3 regions of the Actinoallomurus sp. CA-142502 genome follow, and region 1 is predicted to be linked to each of the others. Evidence: riboswitches for the same ligand, from Rfam matches in the RefSeq annotation. Region 1 holds a riboswitch; each other region holds the start of a gene.

The links. Region 1 has a riboswitch for ZMP and ZTP ahead of ACQEV1_RS33830 (phosphoribosylaminoimidazolecarboxamide formyltransferase). Riboswitches for the same ligand answer to the same signal wherever they lie in the genome.
Region 2: it holds a riboswitch for ZMP and ZTP, as region 1 does, so the genes downstream of both, glyA (serine hydroxymethyltransferase) here and ACQEV1_RS33830 (phosphoribosylaminoimidazolecarboxamide formyltransferase) in region 1, are expected to answer to the same signal.
Region 3: it holds a riboswitch for ZMP and ZTP, as region 1 does, so the genes downstream of both, ACQEV1_RS18730 (bifunctional 5,10-methylenetetrahydrofolate dehydrogenase/5,10-methenyltetrahydrofolate cyclohydrolase) here and ACQEV1_RS33830 (phosphoribosylaminoimidazolecarboxamide formyltransferase) in region 1, are expected to answer to the same signal.

What each region holds. Positions count from the first base shown of each region.
Region 1 covers NZ_JBNJMY010000001.1:7,173,703-7,183,174, forward strand. The annotation lists gene ACQEV1_RS33810 (DUF6351 family protein) at 1-271, shown strand, start outside; gene ACQEV1_RS33815 (DUF6194 family protein) at 262-747, opposite strand; gene ACQEV1_RS33820 (TetR/AcrR family transcriptional regulator) at 820-1,479, opposite strand; gene ACQEV1_RS33825 (amidohydrolase family protein) at 1,584-2,567, shown strand; gene ACQEV1_RS33830 (phosphoribosylaminoimidazolecarboxamide formyltransferase) at 2,607-3,755, opposite strand; ZMP/ZTP riboswitch at 3,787-3,871, opposite strand; gene ACQEV1_RS33835 (acetate--CoA ligase family protein) at 3,882-6,002, opposite strand; gene ACQEV1_RS33840 (acyl-CoA dehydrogenase family protein) at 5,999-7,159, opposite strand; gene ACQEV1_RS33845 (TetR/AcrR family transcriptional regulator) at 7,315-7,941, shown strand; gene ACQEV1_RS33850 (sigma-70 family RNA polymerase sigma factor) at 7,970-8,848, opposite strand; gene ACQEV1_RS33855 (carboxymuconolactone decarboxylase family protein) at 8,932-9,381, shown strand; gene ACQEV1_RS33860 (MarR family winged helix-turn-helix transcriptional regulator) at 9,449-9,472, opposite strand, start outside.
Region 2 covers NZ_JBNJMY010000001.1:5,213,077-5,222,548, reverse strand. The annotation lists gene zwf (glucose-6-phosphate dehydrogenase) at 1-121, shown strand, start outside; gene ACQEV1_RS24870 (glucose-6-phosphate dehydrogenase assembly protein OpcA) at 124-1,092, shown strand; gene pgl (6-phosphogluconolactonase) at 1,095-1,862, shown strand; gene ACQEV1_RS24860 (Lrp/AsnC family transcriptional regulator) at 1,871-2,323, opposite strand; gene ACQEV1_RS24855 (LysE family translocator) at 2,430-3,047, shown strand; gene ACQEV1_RS24850 (class I SAM-dependent methyltransferase) at 3,025-3,783, opposite strand; gene ACQEV1_RS24845 ((2Fe-2S)-binding protein) at 3,840-4,526, shown strand; gene ACQEV1_RS24840 (ATP-dependent Clp protease proteolytic subunit) at 4,549-5,175, opposite strand; gene ACQEV1_RS24835 (carboxymuconolactone decarboxylase family protein) at 5,296-5,883, shown strand; gene glyA (serine hydroxymethyltransferase) at 6,193-7,458, opposite strand; ZMP/ZTP riboswitch at 7,479-7,561, opposite strand; gene ACQEV1_RS24825 (DUF5655 domain-containing protein) at 7,580-7,996, opposite strand; gene ACQEV1_RS24820 (RNA polymerase-binding protein RbpA) at 8,122-8,493, opposite strand; gene secG (preprotein translocase subunit SecG) at 8,576-8,818, opposite strand; gene tpiA (triose-phosphate isomerase) at 8,948-9,472, opposite strand, start outside.
Region 3 covers NZ_JBNJMY010000001.1:3,854,818-3,864,289, reverse strand. The annotation lists gene ACQEV1_RS18745 (DEDD exonuclease domain-containing protein) at 1-489, shown strand, start outside; gene ACQEV1_RS18740 (rhomboid family intramembrane serine protease) at 498-1,244, shown strand; gene ACQEV1_RS18735 (Lrp/AsnC family transcriptional regulator) at 1,302-1,589, shown strand; gene ACQEV1_RS18730 (bifunctional 5,10-methylenetetrahydrofolate dehydrogenase/5,10-methenyltetrahydrofolate cyclohydrolase) at 1,612-2,469, opposite strand; ZMP/ZTP riboswitch at 2,493-2,577, opposite strand; gene qcrB (cytochrome bc1 complex cytochrome b subunit) at 2,670-4,361, opposite strand; gene qcrA (cytochrome bc1 complex Rieske iron-sulfur subunit) at 4,453-5,514, opposite strand; gene qcrC (cytochrome bc1 complex diheme cytochrome c subunit) at 5,507-6,334, opposite strand; gene ctaE (aa3-type cytochrome oxidase subunit III) at 6,340-6,999, opposite strand; gene ACQEV1_RS18705 (hypothetical protein) at 7,308-7,715, shown strand; gene trpD (anthranilate phosphoribosyltransferase) at 7,742-8,791, shown strand; gene ACQEV1_RS18695 (Ig-like domain-containing protein) at 8,860-9,472, opposite strand, start outside.

The sequences.
Region 1 (9,472 bases):
GATCCGTGAGCCCCTCACCTACCCGTCCGGCGGACAGTGCGGCGCGCGGTACCCGGTGGCCGCCGACGCCCGCATGGTGGCCGGGGAACCGCTCGCCATGGACGCCACGAAGTGCGCGCTGAAGCCCCTGGACTTCCGCGACTACCCGGTCACCTTCACCGCGGACGAGCAGCGGCGGCTGCGAGCGACGTTCCGCACGGGCGTCTGCGACTACGACCGCCGGCCCCCGGGATGGCGGAAGCCCGCCGGCACCTGGCTGAGCTACCGCTGAGACCCGGTCCCCCGTGCGGTGCGGCGTTGATACGCGCGCACCGCACGGGCGTGGGCATCAGTGAGGAGTTTCCGCGCCTGCTCCGCGGTCCGCTCCCCGGGGTTGAGGATGGCGACCCACGACTGGGCCGCGTACACCGGATGCGGCATCAGTGTGTCCACGGCGGTGTGATCGACGTCCACCGACCGTGCCGGGTGGCCGAACAGCTCCTCGAACGCGGTGCGGCCGACGGCGATGTTGAGGCGGAAGACGCCGGGGCGGTTCAGGTCCGAGGCGGTGTCGAAGCCGTCGTAGTCCTTGGTGACGATCGTGGCGAAGGGCATCCGGCGGTCGGGGGGCGTGTCGCCGTCGGGGTCGTGGAAGAAGAACGTGTCGCCCCAGGCGATCTCCGGCGCTCCGGTCTCCTCACCGGCGGTCTCGGCGACGACACCGGGCAGAGCCGTCACGAACGCGATGATCTCTTGCTGTGATTCCATACATTCGAGCGTCTCATTGAAACTCCCTGTGAGACTTACGTCGAAAATCCCCAGGAAAACCGCGCCAGACCCTCAATACCGAGACGCGCCGGCGGCCAGGCCCCCGAGGACCAGTTCCAGTTTGGCCGACAGCGCGGGGCCGAGTTCGAACGGTGCCGGCCGGCCGGTGACCTGTGGCAGGGCCCAGCGACTGACGGTGTCGGCGTAGCAGGATGAGAGCACCTCGGCGACCGTGTGGGCCGGTGCCGTCGTGCTGAACTCCGCCCGGTCCTGACCCAGCTGCACGACCGCCCGGAGCGACTCGAAGGTCGGGAACGGCTCGCCGGCGTCACCGATCTCCGTCATCCGGCCCTGAACCAGCACGATCGTCAACGGGACATCGGACTCGCTGAGCCGGCCGAGCACGGCGAACTGCCGCCGGAGCAGCTCCGCCGCGGGCACCGGGGGGCCGTCCCCCTCCGCGGCCGCGTCCGGCAGGGCGGCGGCGAGCCGCTCACCCCGCTCGGCTCGCCAGGCCGCCAGGATCGCCTGCTTGGCGGGGAAGTGGTTGAACAGGGTTCGGCGGGCGATGTCCGCTCGGCCCGCGATGTCGTCCATCGTCGTGTGGGCGTACCCGCGCGCGGAGAACAGCTCCAGCGCGGCCTCCAGGATGCGGCGCCTGGTGCGCTCACGCTGCCGGGCCCTGCGGTCCGCGGCCGGGGGCGCCTGAATATCGCCGGCGACGTTGTCCATCTCCCTCATCATCCCAGGTGATGCCGACCATCGCGGCACAGACTGCACCCTAGTGCAGCATTGCACTAAGGTGCAGTTATCTCCGACGAGGGAAAGGAGTCGCGGTGTCGGCTCACAGCTCGGTCATCGACTTCCACGCGCACTTCGTGCCTGACTTCTACCGGGACGCCGCCGTGAAAGCCGGGTACGGGAACCCGGACGGCATGGCGGGCTTCCCGCACTGGAGCGTGGACGAGGCGCTGGCCATGATGGACCGGTGCGGGGTCGCCGTGGCGGTGGCCTCGGTGTCATCGCCCGGAGTCCATTTCGGCGACGACGCCGCGGCGCGGCACCTGGCCCGCAGCGTCAACGAGTTCAGCGCGACCGTGAGGGACGAGCACCCGGACCGGTTCGCCTTCCTGGCCTCCCTGCCGCTGCCGGACGTCGAGGGCGCACTGGCCGAGATCGACCACGCCTACGACGTGTTGCACGCCGACGGCGTCACGCTGAAGACGAACGCCCGCGGACTGTACCTCGGGGATCCGGCGATGGAGCCGGTTCTGGACGCCCTCGACCAGCGGCGCGCGCTCGTCGTCCTCCACCCGACGTCGCCGCCCGGCTGGGAGGCGGTCTCGCGGGGCTGGGGGCGGCCGATGATCGAGTTCCCGTTCGACACCACGCGGGCCGTCGCCGACCTCCTCCTGCGCGGCGGGCTCATCCGCCATCCGGGCATCCGGATGGTGGTTCCGCACGGCGGCGGTGCCCTCGCGGCGTTCGCCGACCGCATCGACGAGTTCACGCGCATCTTCGCCGTCGCCGACGGCCCCGACGTGGCCGGCCAGCTCCGGAACCTGTACTACGACCTCGCCGGTTTCCCGGTCCCACGGCAACTGCCGTCGCTGCTGGCGATGACCGATCCCTCTCACCTGCTGTACGGAACGGACTGGCCGTGGACGCCCGAGCCGGTCATCGCCGCCGCCACCTCCGGGATCCAGGCGAGCCCGCTCCTCGACCAGGACCAGGTCACCGCGATGATGACGACGAACGGTCTCCCCCTGCTCGACCGATTCGGCGCCGATGAGAGCGCGTCGTCGGATCCCGCGGCATAAGACGTCCGCTCCGTACCACGATGAGGCCGTCCGCCCGGTTCAGTGGTGGAAGAGCCGGAGCCCGGTCCGTACGAGCGCGATCCCGTGCTCGCGGCAGGCGTCGGCGACCTCGCCGGAGCGGATCGAGCCGCCCGGCTCGGCGATGTACGCCACGCCGTGGCGCCGGGCGTGGTCGACGTTGTCGCGGAAGGGCAGCGCGCCGTCGGAGGCGAACGCCACGCCGGTCAGCCGGCGCGCCCACTCCTCGCGGTCGGCCGCGGTGAGGGCGGCGACCGGCCCGGCCAGCGCCTCGGTCAGCCGTCGTTCCTCGTCGGGGGTCAGGCCGCCCTCGGCGTACCGGATCCGCCAGTTGAGGCGGTCCTGCGCCCGGGTTCCCGGCGCGAAGGCCAGGCCTCGCACCGCCGGATGCCTCCGTAGCCACCAGAGGTCGGTCTTGCGCCCGGCCAGGCGGGTGCAGTCGACGCGCGACTGCTGCCCCGCGCCGACCCCGAGAGTCATGCCGTCGCGCACGTAGCAGACCGCGTTGGACTGGGTGTACCGGAGCACCACGAGCCCGAGCAGGAGGTCCCGCACGGCCGTCTCGGGCTGCGCCGCGTCGCCGGCCGGGTCGAGCAGGTCGCGGGAGATCGGTGCCTCGTCGCGGTCCTGCGTCAGTTGGACGCCGAAGACCTCCCTGGTCTCCCGGGACGGCGGGACGAACGCCTCGTCGGCCTCGAAGACGACGAAGCGGCCCTTCTTCTTGCGGCTCAGGGCGGCCACGGTGCCGGGAGCGTAGCCGGGTGCCACGATGCCGTCGCTGAACACCGGGCCCAGCGCGTCGGCGAGTTCGGCGTCGACCGGGTGCGACACCGCCACGAAGTCGCCGTAGGAGGATCGGGGGTCGGCGTCCCGGGCCCGCAGGTAGGCACTGGTGAGCTCCCCGGGGCGGTCGAGCCCGTACGGCTCCGCGGCGACCGCGTCGAGCGGCCCGGACACGGCCGCCCCGGCCGGCGAGACGTGCTTGAAGGACGCGGCCGCCGGGCGGCCGAGCACCCGGCTCGCCTCCCGGACGAGCTGCCACCCGGACAGCGCGTCGAGCAGGTTGATGTAGGAGGGGGTGCCGTTCAGCGGCCGGAGCGGCGTGCCGCCGTCCCCTGCCGGTACCGCCCGCGCCTCCTGGTGCGGGTTGATCCCGTAACGAAGCTCCACGCCGTGGCCTCCTCAGCGGTCGATGTCGCTGATGGAGCGCCCAGGCGGTCGGTGCCCGCATCCGTGTCCGGCCGCTCCCCGGTGGTGATCCACCTTCGCCAGTCACGGCCGCCGCCAGCGTACCGGTCACGTGCGCCAGGTCACCAGGGCGTCCAGTGCCTCGATGTGGGAGCCGCGGACGAGCAGCGGGTTGATCTCCAGCGACTCCAGGTCGTCGCCCAGCGCGCCGGCGAGGTCCGCGACGCGGGTGATGACCTCGGCGAGTGCGTCCAGGTCGGCCGGTTCGGTGCCCCGCGCGCCCGTCAGGAGCTTCGCGCCGCGCAGCTCGCCGAGCGCGCGGCGGACCTCGGCCGCGTCCACCGGCAGCAGGCGCAGCACCGAGTCCTTCAACACCTCCACCCACACGCCGCCGAGCCCGACCGCCAGCACGAGGCCCCAGGCGGGGTCGCGCACGACGCCGGCCAGCAGTTCGACGCCGCCCTCGCGCTGCGGCTGGACGAGCGTGCCCAAGCCGGTCGCGCCGACGGCCGCGAGGATCTCCCGGTGCGCGCGCCGCACGTCGTCGGCGGAGCCGAGCCCGAGGCGTACGCCGCCGACGTCGCTCTTGTGGCCCAGACCCTCCGCGGCGGCCTTGAGCACGACCGGGTAGCCGAACCGCTCGGCGGCGGCCACGGCCGTCTCCTCGTCCGGCGCGAGTTCGGACGGCACCACGGGCACGCCCGCCTCCGCCAGGAGCGCGGAGGCCCGGTGCTCGGCCCACACACCGGTCCGCTCGCCGCGCATCACGGGAGGCGGCGTCGTGGCGCGCGGGCGCACGGCGGCCCGCTCGCGTACGGCCGACCAGCGGACCGCGGCGCCGATGGCCGACATGCCGTGCTCGATGCCGCCGACGACGTGCGGGTACCCGGTGCGCTCCTGGATCGTACGGGCGAAGGAGCCGACGTCGGTCAGCACGTTGCCGACGATGACGACCGGGCGCGGCGACTCCTCGATGATCCGCGTGCTCTTCTCGTACAGGCGGAACACCGGCTCCGGGTCCGGCGGCTCACCGCGCGGCAGGTCGGACAGGAGCATGACGACGTCGATGCCCGGATCCTCGGCGACGATCCGCAGCGCGCGGGAGAGCAGGGTGCGGTCGACCACGACGTACCCGGTCACGTCGAGCGGGTTCGCCGGGCGGCCGAAGTCCGGCATGATCTCGGTCAGCCGGGCGACGGTCTCCTCCGCGAACGCGGGCAGTGCCAGCCCCTCGTCCTCGGCGCGGTCGGCGATGATCTCCGAGGCGCCGCCCGAGGGCGTGACGACGCCGAGCCGGGGCCCCGGCAGCGGCCCGGACGACGCGAGCAGCCCGGCCGTGATGATCAGGTCCTCCAGCGAGCGGACGCGTATGACGCCGAGCTGCCGGAACGCCGCGTCGATGACGGCGTCGTCGCCGACGAGCGCGCCGGTGTGCGCCTGTGCCGTACGGGAGGCGAGCCCGCTACGGCCGATCTTGAGCGCGACGATCGGCTTGCCCGCCGCCAGCGCGCGGCGCGCCACCCGGGCGAACTCCTCCGGCCGGCGGATCGACTCGAGGAAGAGCGCGATGACGCGGGTCGCCGGGTCGTCCACGAGGTGGTCGATGACGTCGGTGACCGAGACCACGGCCTCGTTGCCCATGGAGGTGAGCAGGCTGAGGCCGATGCCGCGGGCCTGACTGAAGGCGAGCACGGAGCTGGCCAGCGCGCCGCTCTGCAATACGACGCCGACCGAGCCGCGCAGCAGCGGCGGCGGGATCGGCAGGCCGTACGGGGTGATGCCGGCCTCGGAGCGAGCGCGACCATCAGAGGTGTTGATGTAGCCGTTGCCGTTCGGCCCGAGCACCGTGAGGTTGTTCGCCCGGCAGAGGGCGGTGAGCTCCTCCTCGCGCTTGCGCCCCTCCGCCCCGGTCTCGCCGAAGCCCGCGGTGAGCACGACGTAGTGGCGGATGCCGAGCCGCGCCCCTTCCTTGAGCACGTCGAGCACGACCGGAGTCGGCACCATGACGTAGACGAGGTCGACGCGTTCGGGCAGGTCGCTCAGGCTGCGGTACGCCCGTTCGCCGTGCACGACCTCGGTACGCGGGTTGACGAGGTAGACGGGACCGGGGAAGCCGTGCCGCCGCAGGTTGGCGAAGGTCGCCACCGACCAGCCCGACTTGTCGGTGGCGCCCACCATGGCGATCGAGCCGGGCGCGAACAGACCTCGTACGCCCTCGCCGGCCGTCATTCGCCGATGCCGCCGAGGCGAACGTGCCCCTTCAGGAGGTTGCGCGCGATCGTCCGGCGCTGGATCTCGTCGGTGCCCTCGTAGATGCGCAGCAGCCGCAGCTCGCGGTACCAGCGTTCGATCGGCAGCTCCTTGGTGTACCCCATGCCGCCGTGGATCTGCAGGACGCGGTCGACGACCTTGTTGGCCATCTCCGCGCCGTTGAGCTTGGCGATCGAGGAGGCGTGCCGGGCGTCGAGGCCGTTCTGGACGCGCCAGGCGGCGTACAGCGTGAGCCACTTGGTGGCCTCGATCTCCACCTGCGAGTCGGCGATCTGCCACTGGATGGCCTGGTACTCCCCGATCAGGTGGCCCATCGACTTGCGCATGCCGGCGTAGTCGATCGCCATCTGCAGGAGGCGCTCGGCCGACCCGATGGCCCGCGCCGGGATCATGAAGCGGCCGTTCCTGATCCACTGCATGGCCAGTTCGAAGCCCTTGCCCACCTCGCCGAGCACGTTGTCGTGCGGCACGCGTACGTCGTCGAAGACCAGGGAGGCCGGACCCCACTCGCCCATCGTCGCGATCGGCTCGGACTTCCAGCCCATGTCACGGTCGACGAGGAAGCAGGTGACACCCGCGTCGGGGACGACCGCGAAGACCATGACGAAGTCGGCCTCGTTGCCGTTCGTGATGAAGGTCTTCTCGCCGTTGATGACCCAGTCGCCGCTCGCGTCCTTGACCGCGCGGGTGGTGATGTTGCGGGCGTCGGAGCCCGCGCCGGGCTCGGTGATGGCGAAGCAGGACCGCCGCTCCCCCTCGATCGTCGGGATCAGGTAGCGCTGCTTCTGCTCCTCGGTGCCGGCGTAGAGGATGTTGTCCGCGCTGCCGCCGAAGGTGAAGGGCACGAACGTGCGGCCGGTCTCGATCGCGAGGATCGCCGACATGAGCGCGCCCGCGTTCAGGCCGCCGTACTCCTCGGGGGTGTTGATCCCCCAGAAGCCGGCCTTCTTGGCCTTGCGCTGCAGCTCCTTGATCACGTCGGGGGCGAGGCCGGGGCGGCCGGCGCGCTCGTTGCGCAGCACCTCGTCCTCCAGGGGCATGACCTCTTTGCTGACGAAGCTGCGGACGGTGTCGCGGATCTGCCGCTCCTCGTCGCTGAGCGAAAAGTCCACCATCGGACGCCCCTCCACCTGGAAAACATTTCTAGAACGAGACTCTAAAACCAGCCTGCCCGCCGCCCCGGAAGGTGTCAAGACCGCAGGAGAGGACCTGTTCGGGCCGATTTTGGAATACGGTTCCGTAACCTGGGAGGGACGACACGAGGTGTGTGATGGCACGCAAGACGAACAGCCGCCCGAGCGCGAACGCCTGGCGGTGGAGCCGTACCGCCGAGACCCGCCGGGGCATGCTGGCGGCGGCCCGCGAGGTGTTCACCGAACGCGGCTTCGCCGATGCGAGCGTGGCCGACGTGGTCGAGCGCGCCGGGTCCAGTGTCGGCAGCCTCTACCACCACTTCGGAGGCAAGGCCGAGCTGTTCCTCGCGCTGTGGGAGGACCACCAGGCCGCCCATGAGGCGGCCGCGTCGGCCGCCGTCGCGGCCCTGCGCGAGGCGGGCGAGACGAACCCGCTGGAGCTGTTCATCGCCGGGGCGCGGGCGTTCCTGGACGGCTCGTGGCAGCGGCGCGACCTGGTGCGCCTGCTGATGGACGGCGACGGGCCGCCGGGCTTCGAACTGATGCGCCGCACCCGCAACCGCGAGTGGGTACGGCAGAACGCCGTGCTGCTGGGCGCCGGCACCGACCCGGTGGACCGCGTCACGGTGACCGTGCTGACCACGGTCATCGGGGAGACCGCCCGCGAGGTCGCCGCCTGCGAGACCAAGGCGGAGGCCGACACGGTGGCCGCCGCCGCCATCCGCCTGATCCGCCGCCTGGACCCGCTGACGCAGGACGACTGACTCCGCGGCGCGGCGACCGCCTCGGCGCTCACTCCGGATCCGGCAGGTCCATGGCCGCGAGCCTGGCCGGGTCGACCACGATCGCGATGCCGGTGATCCGGCCGTCGGCGACGGTGAACGCGGTGACCGAGAGCGGGGTGCCGTCCTCGCGCCAGGCCACGAGGCCGGGCAGGCCGTCGACGAGTACGGCGCGCCCCCGCACGGCCGCGCCGGCGGACAGCCGCGCACCGGCGGCGACCTCGGTCGCGCCGAGGGTGACGACCGCACCGCCGGGGGTGTCGACGGTCAGCCTCACGTCGGGATCGAGCACGCGCAGCAATCCCTCGAAGTCGCCGCGGCGAGCCGCCGCGAGGAAGGCCTGGACCACTTCTCGCTGCTCCCGGCCGACGGCCGTCGGCCGCTCGGTCGCCCGCACCTTCCTGCGGGCACGGCTGGCGAGCATCTTGGTGGCGTCGGTGGACCTGCCGAGGATCCGGCCGATCTCGTCGAACGGCACCGCGAACAGGTCGTGCAGCACGAACGCCAGCCGCTCGCTCGGCCCGAGCGACTCGAGGACGACGAGGAGCGCGAGCCCGACCGAGTCGGCGAGCGCCACGTCGTCCTCTGGCGCGAGGCCGTCGTCGACCGTCACCACGAGTTCGGGCAGCCGGTCGTCGTAGGGCGCCTCGGGGTGGGCCTGGCGCGCTCGCAGGACGTCGAGGCTGATCCGGCCGACCACCGTGGTCAGCCAGCCCGCGAGGTTGTGGATGGTCTCCGAGTCCTGGCGGGACAGCCGCAGCCAGGCCTCCTGGACCACGTCATCGGCGTCGGCGTGCGAGCCGAGCAGACGGTGGGCGACCGCGTGCAGCCGGTCGCGCTGGGCCTCGAACACCTCGGCCACCGGGTCCGCCGGGCTGATGTCGGACATGTTGTTACCTTCCTCGGAGCTGCTCCGTCATGGGTGATGACGGGCCCGGAGGGGCCGAGGTAACCGATGAAGGAGCATGACCGATGGAAGCACGCATGAAGAGCTCGCCGAATCCCGACGTGTTCACCGCGATCCAGCACCTCCACAAGGCGATCGGCGCCGGTGGCGTCGACCCGCTCGTGCTCGAGCTGGTCCACCTGCGGGCCAGCCAGATCAACGGCTGCAGCCCGTGCACGTTCGCCGGGGTCGCGTCGGCGAAGAAGCACGGAGAGACCGAGGAGCGGCTGCACAGCGTGGTCGCATGGCGCGAGACGCCGTTCTTCACCGAGGCGGAGCGGGCGGCGCTCGCGCTGGCCGAGGCGGCGACCCGGATCCAGGACGGCGCGCCGGGCGTGACCGACGAGATCTGGGACGCCGCCGTCGCCCACTTCGACCAGAAGCAACTGTCCGCGATCATCCTGAACATCGCACTGACCAACTTCTTCAACAGGGTCAACCACACGATCCGGGAGCAGGCCGGCAAGACCTGGTGAGCCGGGCGGGTCCCGGGCGGCAGATCCGGAAAGGAGGGGACATCCGTTGAGGCGCGGGCCGGCCGCCTCACTCCCGTTGGTGGTGCGTGAG
Region 2 (9,472 bases), 2.0 Mb from region 1:
CCCGGTCGAGGAGCACTGGGAGAAGCACGGCGCTCCCCAGCCCTACCCCGCGGGTAGCTGGGGACCCAAGGCGGCGGACGAGATGATGGCCCGCGACGGCCGAGCGTGGAGGCGACTCTAAGGATGATCATCGATCTGGCGAACACCAGCACCCGCAAGATCCAGGATGCGCTGACCGCGACCCGCCACCGGATGGGCGGCCCGGCCACCGGCAAGGTGCTGACGTTGATCGTCGTGACCGACGAGGCGGCCCAGTACGACGCGATCCGCGCCGCCACCGAGGTGGCGCGCGAGCATCCCTGCCGCATTCTCGGCGTGATCGCCCGCGGCCGCGAGGCCGAGTCCCGCTTCGACGCCGAGGTCCGCGTCGGCGAGAGCGGTCCCGGTGAGACGGTGCTGCTGCGGATGTACGGCCAGCTCGCCGAGCACGCCGACTCCGTGGTGCTGCCGCTGCTGGTGCCCGACACGCCCGTCGTCACCTGGTGGCCCGGCGAGGCACCGGCCAAGCCGGGCGACGAGGCCCTCGGCGCACTCGCCCAGCGCCGGGTCACCGACTCGGCGAGCGCCGCCGACCCGCTCGGCGCGCTGAAGCGACTGGCCGGTGGCTACCTGCCCGGCGACACCGACTTCGCGTGGGCGCGCGTCACGCCGTGGCGTTCCCTGCTCGCCGCGGCCCTTGACCAGCCGCACGACGACGTCACGGCGGCCCGTATCGAGGCCGATCCCGGCAGCCCGAGCGCGGCGCTGCTCGGCGGCTGGCTGTCGGTGCGCCTCGGCGTCTCGGCGGAGATCGCCGAGTCCCGTGGGCCGGGCATCACGGCGGTGCGCCTCACCACCAAGGACGGTGAGATCGCGGTCACCCGCCCGGACGGCCGGGTCGCGACGCTCTCGCGGTCCGACCAGCCCGACCGCCAGGTCGCGCTGCACCGGCGCTCGACCGCCGAGCTGCTCGCCGAAGAACTGCGGCGTCTCGACCCCGACGAGGTCTACTACGAGGCGGTCCAGCGGTTCGCCAAGGGCCTGGAGGCGTCGTCCGCGCAGGCCGCCCCCGCCGCGAAGAGCGCCGCGAAGCCGAAGGCGAAGAAGTCGTGACCATGCCGTCCGTCGTGGTCCACCAGGACCAGGACCTGCTCGCCAAGGCCGTCGCCGCGCGGCTGGTGACGCGGCTCGTGGACGCGCAGTCCGCGGGCGGCGGCGCCCACGTCGTCCTCACCGGGGGCGGCGTGGGCACCGCCGTCCTGGCGGAGCTGGCCGCCGCACCCGCCCGCGACGCCGTCGACTGGCAGAACGTGGACATCTGGTGGGGCGACGAGCGATACCTGCCCTCCGGCCACGAGGAGCGGAACGAGACCGGCGCGCGTGCGGCCCTGCTCGACCACGTCGACGTGGACGAACGCCGCGTACACCCGATGCCCGCGTCCGACTCGGGGCTCTCCCCCGAGGACGCCGCGCGGAAGTACGCCGAGGCGCTGCGGAAGGCCACCCGCCCGGACGATCACGGCGACGTGCCGTCGTTCGACGTGCTCATGCTCGGCCTGGGCCCGGACGCGCACGTGGCGTCGCTGTTCCCGGGCCTGCCCGCGCTGCGGGAGAGCCGCCCGGTCGTGGCCGTGCACGGGGCGCCGAAACCCCCGCCCACCCGCCTGAGCCTGACCCTCCCGGCGCTCCGCAGCGCCAGAGAGGTCTGGATCATCGCGGCGGGCGAGTCGAAGGCCAAGGCCGCGCGACTGGCCCTGTCCGACGCGGACCCCGCCGAGGTGCCGGCCGCCGGTGCCCGGGGAAAGCAGCGAACGCTGTTCGTACTCGACCGGGCCGCCGCCGGCGAGCTGCCGCCGGACATCTCCCGGCCCGCGTCCCGCTGACGCGGCGCTCAGGTGGGGAGCGGCCGGTCGTTCACCACATGCTTCATGACGAGCGTGGAGTTCAGCCGCTGCACGCCAGGGAGGGCGGACAGGACGTCGTCCTCCAGCTCCTGGTAGGCGGTCAGGTCGGCGGTGACGACGCGCAGCAGGTAGTCGGGGTCGCCGAACAGCCTCTGGGCCTGTACGACCTCCGGCACCCGGGCGACCGCCTCCTCGAAGCCGAGCAACGTGTCGCGATCCTCCTGCCGCATGGTGACGAAGACCAGCGCCTGGAAGGTCAGGCCGAGCGCGCCGGCGTCCACGATCGCGCGGTAGCCGACGATCGTTCCGTCGCGTTCCAGCTCCCGTAGACGGCGATGGCACGGCGAGACGCTCAGTCCCACCCGCGCCGCCAGCTCCGTGATCGTCGCACGGCCGTCTTCCTGTAGCTCGGCAAGGATCTTCCGGTCGATCGCGTCCACACAGAAGATTCTTCCAGAATCCGCCGCTCAGCCAGCAGAAGTTGGAAACACTTCCGCGCCGATCGCACGTATTCTCCTCATCGACAGCCGCGATCGGAGAAGACTCATGGCCGTAAGCTCCGTGCTCGCCTTCTGGATCGTCGCGCTGCTCCTCATCGTGGTGCCGGGCGCGGACTGGGCGTTCACCATCAGCGCGGGGCTGCGCGGCCGCTCCGTGCTTCCCGCGGTGGCCGGGCTGGTCGTCGGCTACGCCGCCGTCACCCTCATCGTCGCGGCGGGGGTCGGCGCCCTGGTGGCGGGGTCACCGGCCGCGCTGACCGGTCTCACGCTCGTCGGCGGCCTCTACCTGATGTGGCACGGCGCGACGACGTTCGCCCGCCCCTCCACGCCCGGCACGAGCGGCCACCGCCTGACCGGAACCGACCGGGCCGTCTTCGTCCGCGGCATCGGCGTCAGCGGGCTCAACCCGAAGGGCTTATTGATCTTCCTCGCCCTGCTGCCCCAGTTCACCGATCGCGACGGCGGCTGGCCCATCGCCGGGCAGATCGGCGTGCTCGGCCTGACGTTCATGGTGACGTGCGCGGTGTTCTATCTCTGCCTCGGCGCCCTCACCCGTACCGTCCTGTACGGCCGGCCGGCCGCCGCGCACCTCATCGGCCGCCTCTCCGGGACCGCCATGGTCGCCGTCGGCGCCTGGCTGATCATCGATCGGCTGTCGGGCTGACGCGGCGCAGGAGCGTGATCATGCGCCAGGCGTCCGGGGAGTCCAGCGACACCCCGGCGTCGAAGTCGCCGTACCGGGCCTCGACGGTGAGGCCGCCCGCGAGGCGGATGGCGGCCTGGAGCTCGGTCGCGGTCCAGAAACGGTAGGGCACGACGCCCTGGATCACGTCGCCGCCGTCGATCGCGATGGTCACCCGGTCGCGGACGACCTGGGTGATCGGGTCCAGCTCGTCACCGGGCTCTCCCCAGCGTACGTGCGCGCTCACGCCGTCCTTGCTGACCGTCCAGGCGTTGGACACGCGCGGAGTGTCGCTGAGGCGGTCGGCCGGATGGCTCATCTCGATGACCGCGAGCCCGCCGTCGGCCAGGTGCTCGCGGACGTGGGAGAGGTACGCCACGAAGGCGTCCAGCGTCATGAGATGCGCGGTCGAGTCGAGCATGGTGACGACCAGGTCGAACCGGCGGCCGAGCCGGAACCCGGTCATGTCCGCCTCCACGACCTCCAGCGGGAGGCCCTCCCCCTGCGAGCGCGCGTACGCGCACATCGCCGGGCTCAGGTCCAGCGCGGTGGCCGCGACGCCTCGGCGGGCGAACTCCCGCGCGTGTTCGGCCGGCCCGGCGGCCAGCTCCAGCACCGTACGGACCGGGCCCGCCCAGGCGAGCAGGGCGTCCACCTCGGCGCTCACGTCGCGGAAGGAACAGGCCAGCTCGTACGCCCGGGGGTGGTCATAGATCACGGCTCAATCGTCCCAGAGTTGACCGGCCGGGCCGTACCCGGCAGGCTCGGGCGGTGATGAAGGACCGGCCAGACCCCACGGCGGCGCTCGCCGACGTGGCACGGATCGGCCCGTTCTTCTCGGTCGACACCGACCCCGGCATCGCGGGCCATCCGCTCTGGCGGCCGTTCACCGAGCTGGCGGGGCGGGCCCTGCCGGATCAGATCGCCGCCGTCCGTGCGCGGCTGGGCACCGGTGAGGAGCGCGTCGCGGCCTCACTGCTGTTCCAGGGGATCGCGGGCCGGCTGTGGTCGCCGGTGCTGGCGGCGGCCGTGGAGCACGGCGTGCTCCCCGACCTGGACCCGGCCCGTACGTACTGGCGCGCGGCCTCGCCGGGGCCGGTGCTGCTGGCGGCGCCGGAGCCGCCGGGGCTGGTCGCTGACGCCTCCGCCGTGCACCGCGTCGTGGTGGACCGTCATCTGCGCCCGCTGGTGAGCGCGCTCCGCGAGGTGACTCCGGTCGCCGAGGGCCTGCTGTGGGGCAACGCCGCCTCGGCGCTGGCCGGAGCGCTCACCGTCCTGGCGGGAGCGCGCCCCGGAAGCACCGCACCTGCCGACCGGCTGGTACGGGAGTTGCTGGAGGTACCGCCCCTGCGCGGCACGGGCGAGCTCGGGCCGCGGGGCTTCCAGCGGCGCAGCTGCTGCCTGTACTACCGCGTACCCGGCGGTGGCCTCTGCGGCGACTGCGCCTTACGAGAGCCGTGACCGGCGCCGCCCCGACCGGCGATCACGGGCGGTCGCCGGCGATCGCGTGGATGAGGCCGTACTCCCGCGCCTGCTCGGCGGTGAACATGCGACCCTCGCGCGCGTCCTCGCGGACCTCGTCCACCTCGCGGCCGGTGACCTCGGCGAGCCGGAGGTAGAACGCGTCCACCTTCCGCCGGTGCTCCTCCTCGCGGATGGCCACGTCGGAGGCGGCACCGCCGGCCTCGGTGCGCGGCTCGGTCAGCAGGAGGGTCGCGTGCGGGGTCATCTCGCGGCTCCGCCCGGCCGCCAGGATCAGCAGCGCCGGCCCGCCCGCCTGGCCGATCACCACGACGTTCACCGCGCAGGACAGGACGCCCATCGTGTCGGCCACCGCGAACGCCGCCTCGAGGTCGGCGTCCGGGGCGCGCAGGTGCAGGGCGATCGGCTCGTCGCCACTCCCGTCCAGCATGATCAACCGTGCGGACAGGTCGGTGGCGAGGTCGCCGTCGATCCGGCCGTTCGCCAGCACGATGCGCCGGTCGTACAGCAGGTCGGCGGCGCTCGGCCCGGCGTACGCACCCCGCTGGGGCAGGTCCCGGGGATCGCCCTGGGGCTCCCGCCGCGACGGCTCCCATGGGAACTCGGGCGGAAACGACGGCATCGTCATGGTGACCATCCCTCTCATCCGGCCGGCAGGTTCCGCCCTCGACGATAGTCCGGCTCCCGGCCCCCATGCCCCCTCGCCGTACCCGGATCGGCCGCGCCGCGCCGCGATACGGTGCTGTCCGTGATCGACGAGCCGCGTCTCCCCTCCCTGCATCCCGACGATCTGAACGACGAGCAGCGTGACGTCTACGAGGCGATCGTCGGCGGTCCCCGCCCGGCGAACGTGTTCTCCTTCGTCGATGAGGAGGGCCGGTTGCTCGGCCCGTTCAACGCGATGCTCTACAGCCCGGCCGTCGGCGATCCGCTGCAGGAGCTGGGCGCCGCGCTGCGGTTCCGGACGAGCTTCACCGCCCGCGAGCGAGAGATCGCGACGCTCGTCGTCGCGGCACAGTCCCGCTCGGAGTACGAGTGGTACGCGCACGAGCGCGCCGGCCGCCGGGCGGGGCTGACCGAGGACGAGCTGACCGCCCTGCGAACCGGCGGCGACCCGGTCCTGGCCGACGCGCGGGAGCGGATCGTTCACGAGACGGCCCGCGCGCTCGCCGCCGACGGTGACCTGTCCGCCCCGATGTACGCCGAGGCGACGGCGTCCCTGGGCCGTACCGCCGTGGTGGAGCTTGTCACCCTCGTCGGCTACTACTCCGCGCTCGCGTTGCAGCTGCGCGTGTTCCGTGTCGGCGTCCCGGACGGCGAGGCGCCGTCCTTCTGAGCCCCCGCCCGGCACGCAGGAAGCTCGAGACGATCGCGACGGTGTCGTCGGGACGCTCGAAGTGCGGCATGTACCCTACGCCGTCGAGCAGGCGCAGGTCGGCTCGGGGAGAACACGGCGCGACGAGCGTGACCGGGACGGTCGACGCCGAGCGCGTCCAGCAGGTCGATGGGCGCCCCGCGCGGCATGCTCTCCGGTACCGCGTCCTACGACCACCACGCGGTCACCTCGATCGTCCGCCGGGTCCTGAACGCCGGCCGATGGCCGCGCGGCGCGGACGGCGGACCCGTCCGCGCCGCGGCCCACGCGTCAGCGGACGGGCGCCCAGCCGGGCATCGGGAAGCCCTTCAGCAGGTTCTGGATCTCCCCCGCGATCGCGTCGAGCGCGGGTCCGTCCTCGGCCGACGCGACCGCGCGGTCGATCCACTCGGCGACGGAGGCCATGTGCTCCTCGGTGAGGCCGCGGGTCGTGACCGCCGCCGTGCCGAGGCGGATCCCCGACGGGCTCCACGGCTTGCGCGGATCGAAGGGCACCGTGTTGAAGTTGAGCTCGATTCCGGCCAGGTCGAGCGCCTTGGCCGCCGGTTTGCCGGCGATGTCCTTGTTCGTCAGGTCGACCAGGATCAGGTGGTTGTCGGTGCCGCCGGACACGAGGTCGAAGCCCCGGTCCGTCAGCGCGGCCGCGAGGGCCTTGGCGTTCGCGACGACCTGCTGGGCGTAGGTGCGGAACTCCGGCCGGGCGGCCTCGTTCAGCGCCACGGCGATCGCCGCGGTCGTGTGGTTGTGCGGGCCGCCCTGCAGCCCGGGGAAGATCGCCTTGTCGATCGCGGTGGCGTGCTCCTCGGTGGTCAGGATCATCGCGCCGCGCGGGCCGCGCAGGGTCTTGTGGGTCGTCGTGGTGATCACGTCGGCGTGCCCGGCCGGGGACGGGTGCGCTCCCCCGGCGACCAGACCCGCGATGTGCGCGATGTCGGCGACGAGGACGGCGCCGGTCTCCCGGGCGATCTCGGCGAACGCGGGGAAGTCGATCGTGCGCGGGATCGCGGTGCCGCCACAGAAGATGACCTTCGGGCGCTCCTTGCGCGCGAGGTCGCGTACCTGGTCCATGTCGACCCGCCCGGTCGTGCGGCCGACACCGTAGTGGACCGGGCGCAGCCACTTGCCGGTGATCGACACCGGCGACCCGTGCGTCAGGTGACCGCCGTGGGCGAGCTCCAGCGACAGGAAGGTGTCACCCGGCTCCATGAACGCCAGGTGCACGGCGAGGTTGGCGGGCGAGCCGGAGTACGGCTGGACGTTGGCGTGCGGGACGCCGAAGAGCGTACGGGCGCGTTCGCCGGCCAGTTCCTCGATCGGGTCGACGACCTGCTGGCCCTCGTAGTAGCGCTTGCCCGGATAGCCCTCGGAGTACTTGTTGGTCAGGACCGAGCCGGTGGCCTCCAGCACGGCGGGTGAGACGTAGTTCTCCGACGCGATGAGCCGGACCTTGTCGTGCTGACGCGTGGCCTCGGCCTCGATGAGCTCGGCGACCGCGGGGTCGGCGTCGGTGAGATGCGACAGCGGCGGTTGGTGCATGGGGATCCTCCCTTGGCAGGAGAGGACACCCAGGCGCGCGGTGCCGTACTCTTCGCTCCCCGGTGGTGAACTCCACCTCGATGCGCCAGTCGCGAGGCCACCCATGGTAGCCGCACGCGGATCAGTCGGTGGCCGCGTCGAAGGACTCGGTGAGCCAGGCGCACACCTGCTCGTCCACGTCGGCGGGGTCGATCAGCTTGATGACGTGCATCGTACGGTCACCGGAGACGAGCAGACGGCGCGCGATGCGTGCGTGCTCGACCGGGCGGGGCAGGAACAGCCAGAGGTTCAGCGACCGCGCTTTGGGCCGCACCTCGGCGAGCTTGCGGTCGCTCTTCAGGAACACCCCGACGCCGACCGCGTCGGCGTGGAAGGGGCCCAGCGTGGCCAGGTGGCCGACCAGCCGGTCGTAGATCTCCCGGTAGGTGTCCGGCCAGGGGGCGAAGCACTCCTCGACCGTGCAGCCGGGCACGCACACGTGCGACTGCCGGGCGCGCCCGAACTCACGGTCGCACCGCGGGCAGGTCCACCGGCCCATGGCCACCTCCGTGACGGCGACGGCCCGGCGTACGCCGAGGCGTGCGCCGGGCCGGTCGCGGACGTGCCTGTCCCGCTCGGACTTGTCCCGAAGCTCCCGTCCGTGACGGGGCTTCGAGTCAGGCCCTAGTTGCGGGCGCGCTCCATGGCCGCCTGGATGGCGGCGCGCTCGTTGCGGAGCTTGGTGAGGGCCTCTTCGAGAATGGCCTCACCGTCGGCGTCGCTGCGCCGCTCCTTGACGTACGCGAGGTGCGTCTTGTACGGCTCGTTGCGCGGGGGCGCAGGGGGGTTCTGGGGGTCCTTGCCGGCGGGGAAACCGCAGCGAGGGCAGTCCCACTGGTCCGGTACGGCGACGTCGGTCGCGAAGCTCGGCCGGGATTCGTGCCGGTTCGCGCAGTAGAACGTCACCCACACCCGGGGTGCCGCCTCACCGCGCTCGGCCTCTCCCATCGGGCCGGCGCCGACGCGGCTGCCCCGAATGGCGTTGCCACTACCCACGGAGTACTCCTCGTTATTCCTGCCGTCGCGACGAGGACGCGACGGCCGTCAACACTGCCTGGCCGGTATGCCTGTGCGCGGATCAGCCGTGGTGGCCGTGTGCGAACAACAGGCCCAGGGCGATGATCGACAGAAACCAGATGATGCCCGTGCCGATCGTGAGCCGGTCGAGGTTGCGCTCGACCACGGACGACCCGCCCAGCGAGGAGCTGATACCGCCGCCGAACAGATCCGACAGGCCACCGCCCTTGCCCTTGTGGAGGAGGACGAGCAACACCATCAGCGCGCTCGTGATGATGAGGACGATGGAAGTTCCGATGATCACAGCAGTTCAGCGCTTTCGTGATTCACCCCGCCGGGCGCGGGGAATAGTCGCGTATTCAGGTCATCCGTTCCGAGGGTACGTCACTACCCCCGCCTGTCTCAGCAGAAACGCTCAGTCCGGCGACGGAGATCAGACGAGCCGCTCACGGAACCGGCAGATCTTGATGAACTCTCCGGCATCGAGGCTGGCGCCCCCGACGAGGGCCCCGTCGATGTCGGCCTGGGCCATGATGCCGCCGATGTTGTCACCCTTGACGGAGCCGCCGTAGAGGACACGCACCTGATCGGCGAGATCTCCACTGTACAGCTCGGCGAGGCGTGTGCGGATCGCGCCGCACACCTCCTGCGCGTCGTCGGGGGTGGCGACCTCACCGGTGCCGATCGCCCAGACCGGCTCGTAGGCGATGACGATCTGCCGGGCCTGCTCCGCCGGCACCTTCTCCAGGGCGCCGTCGAGCTGGCCGAGCGTGTGCGACAGGTGCTCGCCCGCCTGGCGGATCTCCAGGCCCTCGCCCACGCACAGGATCGGCGTCAGCTCGTGCTTGAACGCCGCCTTCACCTTCGCGTTGACGAGCGCGTCGTCCTCGTGGTGGTACTCACGGCGCTCGGAGTGCCCGGCGAGCACGTAGGTGCAGCCGAGCTTGGCGAGCATCGC
Region 3 (9,472 bases), 3.3 Mb from region 1:
CGCGCCCGCATCGACCGGCTCGCCGAGCAGCTCCGCTACGAGGAGGCCGCCGCCCTCCGCGACCGGCTGGCCGCCTTCGTCCGGGGGGCGGCGCGCTGCCAGCGGCTGTCCTCCCTCGCCGGCATCGCCCAGCTCGTCGCCGCCCGGCCCGCCTTCGACGGCGGCTGGGAGCTGCACGTCGTACGGCACGGCCGGCTCGCCGCCGCGGGCACCGTCCCGCCCTACGCCCATCCGATGCCCTACGTCGAGGCGCTCGTCGCCACGGCCGAGACCGTACGGCCCGGTCCGGGCGCCGCGCCGCGGGCCTCCGCGGAGGAGATGGAGTGCGTCCTGCGCTGGCTCGACTCCCCCGGCGTACGCCTGGTCGAGGTGGACGGCACGTGGAGCTGCCCGGCCCACGGCGCCGAGAGCGTGCGGCGCTGGATCGACGACGCGTATCGCGACACCGATTCCCGTATGGTTGACCGGGCCGGACGGCCGACGCGTTAGGAGTGGGAGTGGCGCTGCCGCTGTACGACAACCAGCCGACACGGCGCGCGCCGCTGGTCACCTATCTCCTCATCGCGGTCAACGTCGTCGTCTTCCTCCTCTCGCCGATCGCCTCGATCGGCCACGGCGGCGAGAGCCGTCTCCAGCGCAACTGCGAGCAGACGACGTTCCTGCTCAAGTACGGCGCGATCCCCAAGGAGATGATCGACGACCGGCAGGCGCCGGTGCCGGACGAGGTCGCCTCCGCCTGCCACCCCGCGCCGTACCACAAGCGCCCATGGCTGTCCGCGCTGTCGTCGATGTTCCTGCACGGCGGCGTCACGCACATCCTCGGCAACATGGTCTACCTGTTCATCTTCGGCGCCGCCACCGAAGACCGGCTGGGCCGCCTGCGGTTCCTCCTCTTCTACCTGCTCGTGGGCTACATCGCGGCGTACGGCTTCGCCGTGACCTACCCCGGCTCGATGACGCCGCTGGTGGGGGCCTCGGGGGCGATCGCCGGCGTGCTCGGCTCCCACCTGGTGCTCTACCCGCGCTCGAAGACGATCGCGCTGGTCCTGTCGTTTCTGCCGTTCCGGCTGCCCTCCTGGACCCTGCTGGTGCAGTTCTTCGTGTTCCAGTGGTTCAGCCTCGGCGACCAGAGCCAGACCGCCTATGTCGCGCACATCTACGGGTTCGTCGCGGGGATGATCTGCGGCCTGCTCGTACGACGAGGCGGCTTCGCCCGCAAGTCGGCGGCCCTCAGCTGGCGGTGAAAACCGCTCTACTAGGCTTTCCGCCACGGCCGGCTCGACCTATCGCAGGAGGACCTCTTGATCACCGCCATCGTGCTCATCAAGGCCGACGTCTCGCGCATCCCCGAGGTCGCCGAGACCATCGCCGGGCTCGAAGGGGTCAGCGAGGTCTACTCGGTGACGGGCGAGTTCGACCTGGTCGCGCTCGTGCGGGTCCGCCAGTACGAGCAGATCGCCGACGTCATCCCGGGCCGCCTCAACAAGGTCGCCGGGGTCACGCACACCGAGACCCACATCGCCTTCCGCACCTACTCCCAGCACGACCTGGAGGCCGCCTTCGCGCTCGGCCTCCCCGACGCCGACTGAGCCCCTGCCGCTCGACGGTCGGTCAGGCGGGCAGGCTTCGCTCCGCCGCCTCGACGGTCTGTTCGAGCAGGACGGCGATGGTCATCGGGCCGACGCCGCCGGGCACCGGGGTGATGAGGCTCGCGCGGGTCCTCGCCGTCTCGAAGTCGACGTCGCCGACGTTGCCCGCGTTGTAGCCGGCGTCGATGACGACCGCGCCGGGCTTGACGTCCTCGCCCCGGACGAACCTCGGCCGTCCCACGGCCGCCACGACGACGTCCGCCTCCCGCACGAGCGCCCCCACGTCGGCGGTACGGGAATGGCAGTACGTGACCGTCGCGTCGCGGCCGAGCAGCAGCATCCCGGCCGGCCGGCCCAGGATGGCGCTCCGGCCGACGACGACCGCGTGCCGGCCCGCGAGGTCGACCTCGTACTCCTCCAGCAGCCGCATGATCCCGCCGGGCGTGCAGGACACGAAGCCCGGCAGGCCGAAGCTCATCGCGGCGAAGGACCGCATGGTGACGCCGTCGACGTCCTTGGCCGGGTCGATCGCCTCGAACGCGGCCCGCTCGTCGATGTGCGGCCCGGCCGGATGCTGCAGGAGGATGCCGTCCACGCCCGGGTCCTCCGACAGAGCGGTGATCGTGGCGACCAGCTCTGCCGTCGTCGTGGCGGCCGGCAGCGGAACGTGGCGGGAGGTGATGCCCACCGACTCGCACCGGGCGCGCTTCATCCGGACGTAGGTCACGGAGGCGGGGTCATCGCCGACCAGCACGGTGACCAGGCACGGGGCCGTGCCGCGCCGCCGGGTGACCGCCGCCGCGCGTGCGGTGGTGCGCTCGGTGATGCGACGGGCGAGGGCGGTGCCGTCCATGAGACGGGCGCTGTGCGTCGTGGACATCGGGTCGCTCCTGGGTGTCACGGTGGATCGGCCCAGGCGCACGGCACTCGGTGTCCGGGCCGCTCCCCGGTGGTGACTCCACCTTCAGCGCCAGTCACGGCCCGCAGGGCACAAGCGTAGCCGTTCCCGCCCCCGAGCGGCCCGCTCACGGCCGAAGGCCCGCCACCGCGATGCGGTGACGGGCCTTCGGGACGTACGGGTCAGCCGCGGCTGAGCTCGCGGTGTTCGCCGCCCTCGGTCTCCGGGTGCTTGACGACGGCGTCACCGTCGTCGTCGCCCGGCGCACCGGGCTCACCAGGGCCGTGACCGGCCGCGTGACCGTTGCCGATCGGGATGTCGTCGGCCGCGAAGGCGCCGTTCAGCGCCCGGCGGGCCCGGCCGAGCGGACCGCGGGAGGCCGGCGACGGGATGCCGTTCTCGTCCTCCTCCTGCCCCGCGATGAGCGCCGGCGCCGCCGGCTTGCTCGCGAGGACCGCCTCGGCGTCGTCCTTGACCGGCTCGTGGACCTCGATGAACTCGCCGCTCGGCAGCATCTTGATGATGCCGGACTCGACGCCGTGGCCGTACTCCGCCGCGTCCTTGCGCTGCAGGCCCAGGCAGATGCGCTTGGTCACGATGTAGGCGATGACCGGGCCGATGAAGACCGCGAAGCGGAAGAACCACGTCGTCTGGTACAGCGAGATGTGGAACTTGTCGGCCAGGACGTCGTTGCCTCCCGCCAGCCACAGCAGCCCGTAGAAGGCGACGGCGGCCATGCCGACCGCGGTGCGGAACGGCGCGTTACGCGGCCGGTCGGCGATGTGGTGGATGCGCCGGTCGCCGGTCGCCCACTGCTCGACGAACGGCCAGACGGCGGCCCCCGTCATGATCAGGCCCAGTGGCACGAGCGCCGGCACCAGGACGTTCCAGGAGACCGTGTGGCCCCAGAGGTTCGTCTCCCAGTTGGGCATGATGCGCAGCGCGCCCTCGAGGAAGCCCATGTAGAAGTCGGGCTGTGAACCGGCCGTGATGGAGTCCGGGGTGTACGGACCGAACAGCCAGATCGGGTTGATCTGAGCGAACGTCCCCAGGAGGGCGACGACCATGAAGGTGAAGACGAAGAACGCGGTGGTCTTGATGAGGAACACCGGGTAGAACGGCTTGCCCATCACGGACTTCTCCTCCCGGTTCTTACCCGGGAACTGCGTGTGCCCCTGGAACCACAGGATCATGAAGTGCGCCGCGACCAGCGCCAGCAGGATGCCCGGGATGAGGAGCACGTGCACGGTGTAGAGCCGTGGGATGAAGTCCTGGCCGGGGAACTCGCCCCCGAAGGCGAAGAAGTACAGGTAGCTGCCGACGATCGGGATCGACTGCAGCACGCCCTGGGTGATGCGCAGACCCGTGCCGGACAGCAGGTCGTCCGGCAGTGAGTAACCGAACAGGCCCTCGAGGATGGCCACGGTGAACATCGTGATGCCGATGAGCCAGTTGATCTCACGCGGCTTGCGGTAGGCGCCGGTGAAGAAGACCCGGAGCATGTGCGCCATGATCGACCCGAGGAACAGGATCGCCGACCAGTGGTGGATCTGGCGCATGAGCAGGCCACCGCGGACGTCGAAGCTGATGTGCAGCGTCGAGCTGTACGCCTCGCTCATGCTGACGCCGTTGAGCTTCGTGTAGCTGCCGTGGTACACGACCTCGGACATGCTCGGTTTGAACCACAGCGTGAGGAAGGTGCCGCTGAGCAGCAGGATGATGAACGAGTACAGCGCGATCTCGCCCAGCATGAACGACCAGTGGTCGGGGAAGACCTTCTTCATCTTGCCGCGGAGGAACCCGGCGGTGGCGAAGCGTTCGTCGGCGAAACCAATCGCGCCGTCGATGGCCTTGGGAGGTGTCGTCGTGCTCATTTCGCCGCTCCTCGCTCGCCGCGCGGTTCACCGATCGGTGCGTGCCGCGAGCCGTCGCATCGGATGCGTGCAGGGGTGAGGGTCATGTCGTTCATACCTTCGGCCTCCCGCGTTCCCAGAAGCTCGGGCCGACCGGCTCGTGGAAGTCACTCGCGGCGATGAGGTAACCCTCGGAGTCGACGCCGATGGGCAACTGCGGAAGCGGACGGGCCGCCGGGCCGAAGATGACCTTGGCGCTGTCAAGCGCGTCGAAGGTCGACTGGTGGCACGGGCACAGGATGTGGTGCGTGGTCTGCTCGTACAGGGCCGCCGGGCAGCCCACGTGCGTGCAGATCTTGGAGTAGGCGACGATGCCGCCCACGTTCCAGTTCTCCCGGCCCTTCTTGACCTTGAGCTGGTCCTCCGGGAGGTTCAGCAGCAGGACCGTGCTCGTCGCGATCTCATTGAGGTTGTCCTCGGAGCCCTCCGGGACGACCGTGATGATGCCGCCCGGAGAGTTGAAGTCGGCCGCCTTCAGCGGCTGCCCGGTGCCGTCGACGACGAGGCGGGTGCCCTGCTTCCAGGCCGTGTGGCGCAGCTTCTTCTCCGGCAGCGGGCCGAGGTCGCGCAGCAGGATGAGCGGGAGCAGGCCGAGCGGCGCGGCGGCGAGCAGCAGCGTGCGGCGCAGCAGCCGGCGCTTGAGCAGGCCGCTCTCGTCGGTGCCCTCCTGGAAGTACTGGTTGAAGACCTGGCGGTCCTCCGGCGTCGAGGACAGCGCGTGCCGCTCCTGGACGATCTCCTTGGTGGTCACCAGGTGACGCACCCAGATGGTCATCCCGACCGCGAGCCCGAGGAAGACGACCGTCAGCGCGGTGCCGAGGGTGTAGTTCGACCGGGCGGCCCGGTCGATGTTGCCCACGTGGCCCGGCCAGACGGCGTAGAACACGATGAACGCGATGCCGGCCAGGAAGCTGAGCGTGAAGAAGGCGGCCGCGACGCGCTCGGCCTTGCGTGCCTTCGTCTCGTCGAGCACGTAGGCGTTGCCGCCCTCCTTGGCCTTCTCCTCGGGAAGCAGCTCCTGAGTGCCGGCCGGCGACGGGGTGCCGATCACACGCTTGGGTACGCGACTCTCCTCTTCCGGGGTCGCGCCGCTGGTCTCGTTGTTGTCAGTCATTGTGCTTCTTCTTGGGCTTCCTGGCGGTGAGCCACGCGGCTGCGACGACCATCAGACCGATCCCGACCAGCCAGCCGGCGAGGCCCTCGGCCACCGGGCCGACACGGCCCAGGCCGTTGCCACCCGGGTTCACTTCACTGCGGGTCTGCGTGACGTACGCGATGATCGCGCGCTTCTGCGCCGGCGTGATGGTCGTGTCGTTGAAGACCGGCATCGCCTGCGGGCCGGTCACCATGGCCTCGTAGATCTGCGTGGGCGTCGCCTTGTCCAGCGGCGGGGCGTACTTGCCGCCCGTGAGCGCTCCCCCGGACCCGGCGAAGTTGTGGCACTGGGCGCAGTTGGCGCGGAACAGCTTGCCGCCGAGCGCGGCGTCGCCGGTCTTCGGGTCGACCTGGTCGCTGGAGGGGACCGCCGGCCCGCCGCCGAGCGAGGCGATGTACGCCGCGATCTGGCGGGTCTGCTCCTCGTTGAAGACCGGCTTCTTACGCGGAATCTGCGCGCCGGGGTTCATCGCGGGCATCCGGCCGGTACCGACCTGGAAGTCCACGGACGCCGCGCCGACGCCGATCAGACTGGGCGCCGTGCGCGTGCCCTGGGCGTTCGCGCCGTGGCAGCTCGAGCAGGTCTGGTTGAAAAGCTCCTTGCCCTTGGCGATGTCCTGCGCCGACGCCTGGGTGTCAGACGCCTGCGCGCGATCGCCTCCCGAGGAGACACCGGCGTACGCGACAGCGATGATCGCGAGCGCGGCCAGCACGACGGCGTAGCCCGCCCACGGGCGCCGGCGCCATGCGGTGAACCATTTCACGGAAGAGGGTCCCATCTGGATCATTGCAACAGCTCGATGATGTAAATCGTGAAGAACAGCCCGACCCACACCGCATCGACGAAGTGCCAGTAGTAGGACACGACGATGGCGCTGGTCGCCTGCTCGTGCGTCCAGCGCTTCGCGGCGTACGTCCGCCCGAGCATGAACAGGAACGCGATGAGGCCACCGGTCACGTGCAGACCGTGGAAGCCCGTGGTCAAGTAGAAGACCGATCCGTACGCGCTCGACGAGATCGTGGTGCCCTCATGGATCAGCGAGCGGTATTCGTTGAGCTGCCCGGCGACGAACACCGCGCCCATGAGGAACGACAAGAAGTACCACTCGCGCAGGCCCCACTTGCGCATGTTCACGATGCTTCCGAGGCGCCCGACCTGGCCCCGCTCGGCCGCGAACACACCCAGCTGGCACGTCACACTGGACATCAGCAGGATGAAGGTGTTCACCGACGCGTACGGGACGTCGAGGTTCGCCTCCGGCCACTTGCCGCCGTCTCCGACGGTCACCGACCGGATCGTGAAGTACATCGCGAACAGCGCCGCGAAGAACATGAGCTCGGACGACAGCCACACGATCGTGCCCACACTCACGAGGTTGGGCCGGTTGGCGCGGGTGCGGGGTGCTGCGCTGTCAGTCGCGGATACTGTTGCCACGGCAAGCATTATTACGGCACCTGCCGAGTAGGTGACGCAGGACCCCCCATCAGGCGCGCCCCGATCGCCGCCACGAGGGCTCTTCCAGGCGGTTTTCGCCGGAACATTCCGTTGCGGGCCGGTCCTGGCGCCCGGCCGGTCGTACGGGCCGTGTCGCGCCCGGTAGCATCGCTACGTGCGCGGGGCGTCATCGCCTGATCGGTGATCACCCGGCTCGCAGGCGCCGGCAGTGCGGCGGCGCGACCATGTCCTTTCGGAAGGGGGAGGCGCATTCCCTCCTCGGCCTGACCGCCGGGGCCTCCGCGCCGCAGTCCACGATGAAGATCCTTGTTTACAGCCACGACGCGAACACTCGTACGCAGGTGCGCCTCGCGATCGGCCGGCGGCCCGCCGCCGGGCTCCCGGAGGTGGAGTACGTCGAGATCGCCACCGAGCCCGCGGTCTTCGCCCGTCTCGACAAGGGCGACATCGACGTTGCCGTGCTCGACGGCGAGGCGCAGCCCGCCGGTGGCATGGGCATCTGCCGCCAGGCCAAGGACGAGATCTACAACTGCCCGCCGATCATGGTCCTGATCGCCCGCCGCGACGACGGCTGGCTGGCCACCTGGTCGCGCGCCGACGCCGTCGCGAGCCAGCCCATCGACGCCGTCGCCCTCGCCGAGGGCGTGGCCGAGCTGGTGCGCAAGCGGCAGGCCGGACCCGGCTCCGAGCTGTCCCGCCGATAACCCGATAGCCGCCAGGGAGCGTCCGGATGGACCCGCGTACGACGTGGCCCGCCCTGATCGACGCGCTGCTCAACGGGCAGTCGCTGTCGGCGGACGAGACCACTTGGGCGATGCAGGAGATCATGTCGGGCCAGGCCAGCGACGTTCAGATCGCGGGCTTCGCGGTGGCGCTCCGGGCGAAGGGCGAGACGGTCGCCGAGGTCACCGGCCTCGCGACGGGCATGCTGGCCCACGCCACGCCGATCACCGTCCCCGGCCCGGCGGTCGACCTCGTCGGCACGGGCGGCGACCAGGCCCACACGGTCAACATCTCGACCATGGGCGCGATCGTCGCCGCCTCCGCGGGCGCGCGGATGGTCAAGCACGGCAACCGGGCCGCGTCCTCCTCCTGCGGCGCCGCCGACCTGCTCGAAGAGCTCGGCGTCGTGATCAACCTGTCGCCGGCCGCCGCGGCCCGTGTCGCCGACGAGATCGGCATCACGTTCTGCTTCGCGCCCCTGTACCACCCGGCCCTGAAGCACACCGCGCGTACGCGCGGCGAGCTGGGCACCCCGACGATCTTCAACTTCCTGGGCCCGCTGGCCAACCCGGCCCGCCCCACGGCCCAGGCGGTCGGGGTGTACCACCCCCGCATGGCGGGCGTCATCGCGGGCGTCTTCGCCGAACGCGGCTGCTCGTCGCTGGTGTTCCGCGGCGACGACGGCCTGGACGAGCTGACCACCACCTCGACGTCGGTCGTGTGGGTGGTCCGCGACGGCACGGCGACCGAGACCGTCTTCGACCCGGCCGACCTGGGCATCCCCCGCGCGACCCCGGACGACCTGCGCGGCGCGGACGCCCGCCACAACGCCCGCGTGGCACGCGCGGTGCTGGGCGGAGAGACCGGACCGGTCCGCGACATCGTGGCCCTCAACGCGGCCGCGGCGCTCGTGGCGGGCGACGGCGCCCCACCCGCGGAGCGGCTCACGGAGGCCATGACAGCGGCGTACACGCGCGCTCTGGAGGCCATCGACTCCGGCAGCGCCGCGGCCCTCCTGGACCGCTGGACCGAACTGACTCAGCGCCTGGCCGCCTGACGCGAACCCACCGCCGTCCGCGGCGGGACGCCCCTGGTCGTGGCGGCCTCGTCGGGCGTCGCGCGGCCTCAGCGCGGGGTGAGCGTGGGCGGCTGGGCCGGGGCGGGCATGCCCTGGCCGTACGACGGGCCCAGGCGGCTCGTGGACAGCCATTCGGGCCACGACAGCTGCCAGAAGCCCCAGCCGTTCCCCGGTGCGAGGCGCCGGCGGGTGCCGGTGACCTGGACCACGTCTCCCGGCTGGGTCTGGCGGAAGAACCAGCGGGCGTCGCGCGGGCCCAGGTTGATGCAGCCGTGGCTCACGTTGCGGCTGCCCTGGTCCCCCACCGACCACGGCGCGCTGTGCTCGTACTCGCCGCTGTCGGAGATCCGGACGGCGAAGTAGACGTCGTGCCGGTAGTGGTCCGGGCAGCCCGGCGGGCAGCCGACCGACGCCGAGTCCATCACGACGTGGTGGCTCTTCTCCATGGTCAGGTGGATGCCGCTCGTGGTCGTGTACTTGAGCCGCGTCCCCTTTCCCATGCTGATCGGCATCCGGCGGACTCTGTGGCCGTTCACCCGGACGTCCTGGTGGTGGCTGCGGGCGCTGGCCACGGTGATGTGCGCGTCACCGACCGCGAAGTCCCTGGCGACGTCCTCAGCGCCGTACGCGGCCCCTGCCAGCCGCAGGCCGGACAGGTGC